One region of the Acidocella sp. C78 genome, then DNA from elsewhere that is predicted to be linked to it. Evidence: riboswitches for the same ligand, from Rfam matches in the RefSeq annotation. Region 1 holds a riboswitch; the other holds the start of a gene.
The links. A riboswitch is a leader RNA that binds a small molecule or an ion and turns the genes downstream of it on or off. The one in region 1 is predicted to bind fluoride.
Positions count from the first base shown of each region.

Region 2: another riboswitch for fluoride. It lies ahead of crcB (fluoride efflux transporter CrcB); the one in region 1 lies ahead of crcB (fluoride efflux transporter CrcB).

Region 1 is NZ_CAJQZK010000007.1:64,934-68,331, reverse strand. It holds gene ACIDOCELLA78_RS000000102710 (ABC transporter ATP-binding protein) at 8-547, shown strand; gene ACIDOCELLA78_RS000000102705 (ABC transporter permease) at 457-1,836, shown strand; fluoride riboswitch at 1,897-1,958, shown strand; gene crcB (fluoride efflux transporter CrcB) at 2,083-2,460, shown strand; gene ACIDOCELLA78_RS000000102695 (DUF190 domain-containing protein) at 2,462-2,785, shown strand; gene ACIDOCELLA78_RS000000102690 (efflux RND transporter permease subunit) at 2,763-3,398, opposite strand, start outside.
Region 2 is NZ_CAJQZK010000078.1:64,581-67,978, reverse strand. It holds gene ACIDOCELLA78_RS86395 (ABC transporter ATP-binding protein) at 1-194, shown strand, start outside; gene ACIDOCELLA78_RS86390 (ABC transporter permease) at 104-1,483, shown strand; fluoride riboswitch at 1,544-1,605, shown strand; gene crcB (fluoride efflux transporter CrcB) at 1,730-2,107, shown strand; gene ACIDOCELLA78_RS86380 (DUF190 domain-containing protein) at 2,109-2,432, shown strand; gene ACIDOCELLA78_RS86375 (efflux RND transporter permease subunit) at 2,410-3,398, opposite strand, start outside.

The DNA.
Region 1 (3,398 bases):
CGGCTTCGTGTTCCAGAGCTTCAACCTGCTCGCCCGCACCAGCGCGCTCGACAACGTGGCGCTGCCGCTCGTCTATGCCACGGCGGGGTCGGTGGATGGCGCGGCGCGGCGGGCGCGGGCGCGGGCGGCACTCGACCGGCTCGGTCTCGCCGGGCGGGAGGCGAACACGCCCGCGCAGCTTTCGGGCGGGCAACAGCAGCGCGTCGCGATCGCGCGGGCGCTGATCAATGCGCCGCAGCTCCTGCTGGCCGACGAGCCGACCGGCAATCTCGACACCAGGACATCGCACGAAATCATGTCGACGCTGGCGGCGCTGAACCGCGAGCAGGGGGTGACGATCCTGGTGGTGACCCATGAGCAGGATATCGCGCGCTATGCGCGGCGGGTGCTGACGATGCGCGACGGGCGGATCGTCGCGGATGAGCGGCAGGACGCACCGGCCGGCCCGGCGGAATCGTGTCCGTCACCGCCGGCGGCGCCAGAGCCGGCGCCGGCCATGGCACCGCCCCGCGGAAGCAGCGGCGCGGCGCTCGCTTCGTCCGCATGATCGTCGCGGCGGCATTGCAGGCGCTGGCGCGCAACCGGCTGCGGGCGGCGCTGACAATGCTGGGCGTGTGCATCGGCGTGGCCGCGCTGATCGCCATGGTCGCGGTGGGCCAGGGCGCGAACCAGGCGATCCGCAAGCAGATCGAGGGATTGGGCACCAACCTGCTCGTGGTGCTGCCTGGGGCGACGACGGCGGGCGGCGCCCATGCCGGGTTCGGCAGTGCCTCGACGATCACGGTGGATGACGCGCAGGCGATCCTGCGCGAGGACCCGGCGGTGGGCCGGGTCGGCTATCTGATCCGGGCCGCGGCGCAGGTGCGCCACGCCAGCCAGAACTGGACCACCGCGATCCTCGGCGTCAGCCCGGATTATCCCGCGATGACCAACTGGCGGATCGCCGAAGGGCGGGCGCTTACGCCGCATGACGAGGTGGCCGGCGCGCTCGTCGGGCTGATCGGGCAGACGGTGCGGCAGATGCTGTTCGCACGCGGAGAGACGGCGCTCAGCGCCACCGTGCTGGTGAAAGGCGCGCCGATCCGCATCGTCGGCGTGCTCGCCGCCAAGGGGCAGACGCCGTTTGGCACCGATCAGGACGATGTGATGATGCTGCCTTTCAGCACCGCGGAGCAGCGGGTGCTCGGCGCCGCCGCGCCGAGCCGGGAGGAGACGCCGCTGAACTGGCCCTACCCGCCCTGGCCGAACCCCTATGCGCTGCAACCCCGGCTCGCCGGATATGTGAACCAGCTCTTCGCGCAGGCGGCGACGCCGCAGGCCGTGCCCGCGGCAATGGAGCAGATCGGCCGCACGCTGAGCCAGCGCCACCGGATCCAGCCGGATGGGCTGAAGGATTTCTCGGTGCGTAACCTGAGCCAGATCGCCGCAGCGGCGCAGGGATCGAGCCGGGTGATGGCGCTGCTACTCGCGATCGTCGCTTCGATCTCGCTGCTGGTCGGCGGCATCGGGATCATGAACATCCTGCTGGTTTCGGTGACCGAGCGAACCCGCGAAATCGGGCTCAGAATGGCGATCGGGGCGCGGCGGCTGCATGTGCTGCTGCAGTTTCTCGCCGAATCGGTGATCCTGAGCGTGACCGGCGGGCTGGCGGGCATCGTGCTTGGCGCAACGCTCTCCGGCGCCATCACGCTGTTCGCCGGCTGGCCGGCGCCGCTCTCGCCGCTGGCGGTGGCTGGAGGCTTCCTGTTCGCGGCGGGCGTTGGCGTGGGGTTCGGGTTCTATCCCGCGCGCAAGGCTTCACGGCTCGATCCGATCGAGGCGCTGCGCTACGAGTAAGCGGCGGCGGACAGATTGACAGCGCCCGGCCTCGCATCGCAATCATGACCCGCGCGGCCCGGCCGCGCCGGTGATGGGGTTCGCCGCAAACCGCCCGCGGGGCTGATGACTCCTGTTTCATTCCGTCAGACTCGGAGGAACAGGCGTGCCTATCACCCGACCTTGCCGAACGAACCGCGCGGCGCGCGCCGCTGCCGTTCCCCTCCCCAGCCATTCAAATGCATCGCCACGACAGAAAGGCAGTTCATGATCAAGACGCTTGCGTCAATCGCCGTGTTCGGCTCGCTCGGCTGCTGGGCGCGCTACGGCCAGACGATTTTCATGCAGGGGCTTTTCGGCCGCGGCTTCCCCGTCGCCGTTCTCAGCATCAACGTGCTCGGTTCGTTTGCGATCGGGTTTCTCTTCGTCCTGACCGCCGAGCGCGTCGCCATCGATCCGGCGCTGCGCACCGGTATCCTGACGGGGTTTCTCGGCGGTTATACCACGTTCTCGACCTTCGAGCTTGAATCCCTCATGCTGGTCGAGAACGGCGAGATCGCGAGAGCGGGGCTCTATGTGCTGCTGTCGGTCGTGCTCGGGTTCATCGGCGCCTTTCTTGGCGTCTATCTGGCAAGGAATGTCTGAGATGGAAGAACAGGCCACACTGGTGCGCATCGCCCTCGACGAATCCGACCACGGGCGGCGGCGGCATCTGATGCAGACCATCCTGGAGCGGCTGCGCGACGATTTCACGCTCGACGGGGTTTCGGTGTTCCGCGGCATCGCCGGAATGAACGGGCAGCGGATCATCCATGCCGCCGACCTGATGCATTTCGATGTCGACCTACCGCTGATGATCGAATTCTGCTGCGCGCCGGAGACTGCCCGCGCGGCGGCGGCGGCACTGATCGATCTGGTGCCGGAAGGGCATGTGATTTCCTGGCCGGTCACCCGGCATCTGCCGGGATAACAAGGCGCAGCAGCGCCGGCAGGGCGAACAGCACCAGCGGAAACGCCACCGCGAACCCCGAGATCACCGCGATGGCGAGCGGCTGCTGCATGCCGCTGCCCTGGCCGATGCCGAGTGCCAGCGGCAGCAGCGTCAGGATCGCGGCCAGCGTGGTCATCGCGATCGGCCGCAGCCGGTTGCGGCTCGCCGCGACCAGCGCCTCATGCCGCCCCTGGTGCGCGGCGAGGCTCTGGAATTCCGAGACGTAGAAAATCGCCATCTCGGTCGCGAGCCCGACGATCATCGTCATCCCCATCAGCGCGGTGATGTTGAGCGCCACACCCGAGAGATCGAGCCCGATGAACACCGCGAGGCTTGAGAGCAGCGCGGTGACGACGATGGCCCCGGCGATGACGAAGCTGCGGTAGAGGAACAGCAGCAACACGAATTCCGCCAGCACGGCGGCGACGAACACGCGGGCAAGGCCGATGAACGCCTTCTGCTGCTGCCGGTAGAGCCCGCCGAGCCGGTAGCTCATGCCCACCGGCAGCAGGCCCGGCCGCGCCAGCACCCGGCGCACTGCGGCAATCGCCGTCGAGATGCCGCCGCCGCTGATCCTCCCCGTCACCGCGAC
Region 2 (3,398 bases), on a different contig from region 1:
ATGAGCAGGATATCGCGCGCTATGCGCGGCGGGTGCTGACGATGCGCGACGGGCGGATCGTCGCGGATGAGCGGCAGGACGCACCGGCCGGCCCGGCGGAATCGTGTCCGTCACCGCCGGCGGCGCCAGAGCCGGCGCCGGCCATGGCACCGCCCCGCGGAAGCAGCGGCGCGGCGCTCGCTTCGTCCGCATGATCGTCGCGGCGGCATTGCAGGCGCTGGCGCGCAACCGGCTGCGGGCGGCGCTGACAATGCTGGGCGTGTGCATCGGCGTGGCCGCGCTGATCGCCATGGTCGCGGTGGGCCAGGGCGCGAACCAGGCGATCCGCAAGCAGATCGAGGGATTGGGCACCAACCTGCTCGTGGTGCTGCCTGGGGCGACGACGGCGGGCGGCGCCCATGCCGGGTTCGGCAGTGCCTCGACGATCACGGTGGATGACGCGCAGGCGATCCTGCGCGAGGACCCGGCGGTGGGCCGGGTCGGCTATCTGATCCGGGCCGCGGCGCAGGTGCGCCACGCCAGCCAGAACTGGACCACCGCGATCCTCGGCGTCAGCCCGGATTATCCCGCGATGACCAACTGGCGGATCGCCGAAGGGCGGGCGCTTACGCCGCATGACGAGGTGGCCGGCGCGCTCGTCGGGCTGATCGGGCAGACGGTGCGGCAGATGCTGTTCGCACGCGGAGAGACGGCGCTCAGCGCCACCGTGCTGGTGAAAGGCGCGCCGATCCGCATCGTCGGCGTGCTCGCCGCCAAGGGGCAGACGCCGTTTGGCACCGATCAGGACGATGTGATGATGCTGCCTTTCAGCACCGCGGAGCAGCGGGTGCTCGGCGCCGCCGCGCCGAGCCGGGAGGAGACGCCGCTGAACTGGCCCTACCCGCCCTGGCCGAACCCCTATGCGCTGCAACCCCGGCTCGCCGGATATGTGAACCAGCTCTTCGCGCAGGCGGCGACGCCGCAGGCCGTGCCCGCGGCAATGGAGCAGATCGGCCGCACGCTGAGCCAGCGCCACCGGATCCAGCCGGATGGGCTGAAGGATTTCTCGGTGCGTAACCTGAGCCAGATCGCCGCAGCGGCGCAGGGATCGAGCCGGGTGATGGCGCTGCTACTCGCGATCGTCGCTTCGATCTCGCTGCTGGTCGGCGGCATCGGGATCATGAACATCCTGCTGGTTTCGGTGACCGAGCGAACCCGCGAAATCGGGCTCAGAATGGCGATCGGGGCGCGGCGGCTGCATGTGCTGCTGCAGTTTCTCGCCGAATCGGTGATCCTGAGCGTGACCGGCGGGCTGGCGGGCATCGTGCTTGGCGCAACGCTCTCCGGCGCCATCACGCTGTTCGCCGGCTGGCCGGCGCCGCTCTCGCCGCTGGCGGTGGCTGGAGGCTTCCTGTTCGCGGCGGGCGTTGGCGTGGGGTTCGGGTTCTATCCCGCGCGCAAGGCTTCACGGCTCGATCCGATCGAGGCGCTGCGCTACGAGTAAGCGGCGGCGGACAGATTGACAGCGCCCGGCCTCGCATCGCAATCATGACCCGCGCGGCCCGGCCGCGCCGGTGATGGGGTTCGCCGCAAACCGCCCGCGGGGCTGATGACTCCTGTTTCATTCCGTCAGACTCGGAGGAACAGGCGTGCCTATCACCCGACCTTGCCGAACGAACCGCGCGGCGCGCGCCGCTGCCGTTCCCCTCCCCAGCCATTCAAATGCATCGCCACGACAGAAAGGCAGTTCATGATCAAGACGCTTGCGTCAATCGCCGTGTTCGGCTCGCTCGGCTGCTGGGCGCGCTACGGCCAGACGATTTTCATGCAGGGGCTTTTCGGCCGCGGCTTCCCCGTCGCCGTTCTCAGCATCAACGTGCTCGGTTCGTTTGCGATCGGGTTTCTCTTCGTCCTGACCGCCGAGCGCGTCGCCATCGATCCGGCGCTGCGCACCGGTATCCTGACGGGGTTTCTCGGCGGTTATACCACGTTCTCGACCTTCGAGCTTGAATCCCTCATGCTGGTCGAGAACGGCGAGATCGCGAGAGCGGGGCTCTATGTGCTGCTGTCGGTCGTGCTCGGGTTCATCGGCGCCTTTCTTGGCGTCTATCTGGCAAGGAATGTCTGAGATGGAAGAACAGGCCACACTGGTGCGCATCGCCCTCGACGAATCCGACCACGGGCGGCGGCGGCATCTGATGCAGACCATCCTGGAGCGGCTGCGCGACGATTTCACGCTCGACGGGGTTTCGGTGTTCCGCGGCATCGCCGGAATGAACGGGCAGCGGATCATCCATGCCGCCGACCTGATGCATTTCGATGTCGACCTACCGCTGATGATCGAATTCTGCTGCGCGCCGGAGACTGCCCGCGCGGCGGCGGCGGCACTGATCGATCTGGTGCCGGAAGGGCATGTGATTTCCTGGCCGGTCACCCGGCATCTGCCGGGATAACAAGGCGCAGCAGCGCCGGCAGGGCGAACAGCACCAGCGGAAACGCCACCGCGAACCCCGAGATCACCGCGATGGCGAGCGGCTGCTGCATGCCGCTGCCCTGGCCGATGCCGAGTGCCAGCGGCAGCAGCGTCAGGATCGCGGCCAGCGTGGTCATCGCGATCGGCCGCAGCCGGTTGCGGCTCGCCGCGACCAGCGCCTCATGCCGCCCCTGGTGCGCGGCGAGGCTCTGGAATTCCGAGACGTAGAAAATCGCCATCTCGGTCGCGAGCCCGACGATCATCGTCATCCCCATCAGCGCGGTGATGTTGAGCGCCACACCCGAGAGATCGAGCCCGATGAACACCGCGAGGCTTGAGAGCAGCGCGGTGACGACGATGGCCCCGGCGATGACGAAGCTGCGGTAGAGGAACAGCAGCAACACGAATTCCGCCAGCACGGCGGCGACGAACACGCGGGCAAGGCCGATGAACGCCTTCTGCTGCTGCCGGTAGAGCCCGCCGAGCCGGTAGCTCATGCCCACCGGCAGCAGGCCCGGCCGCGCCAGCACCCGGCGCACTGCGGCAATCGCCGTCGAGATGCCGCCGCCGCTGATCCTCCCCGTCACCGCGACGATCTGGCGCAGATTGTCGCGGGCGATCTCCGGCCGGCCCGACACCGTGTTCAGCGTCGCGATCGCCCCGAGCGGCACCAGCGCGCCCGAGGGCGCGGCCAGCGGCAGGCGCAGCAGGTCGCCGGTCTGCGCGAAGGCGTCGCGCGGCAGTTCGAGCCGCACGCCGGTAAACCGATCCTGACCCGGCAGCGCGGTGACCACGCTGCCGCGCAGCGCCGTCGTCACCTGCCGCTCCACGGCGAGGGGATCGAAGCCGAACATCGCCGCCTTCGCCGGATCGACATGGATGTCGATCGTATCGCCGGCGATCACCACCCCGTCCTGCACGCCCACCACGCCCGGAATCTGCCCGA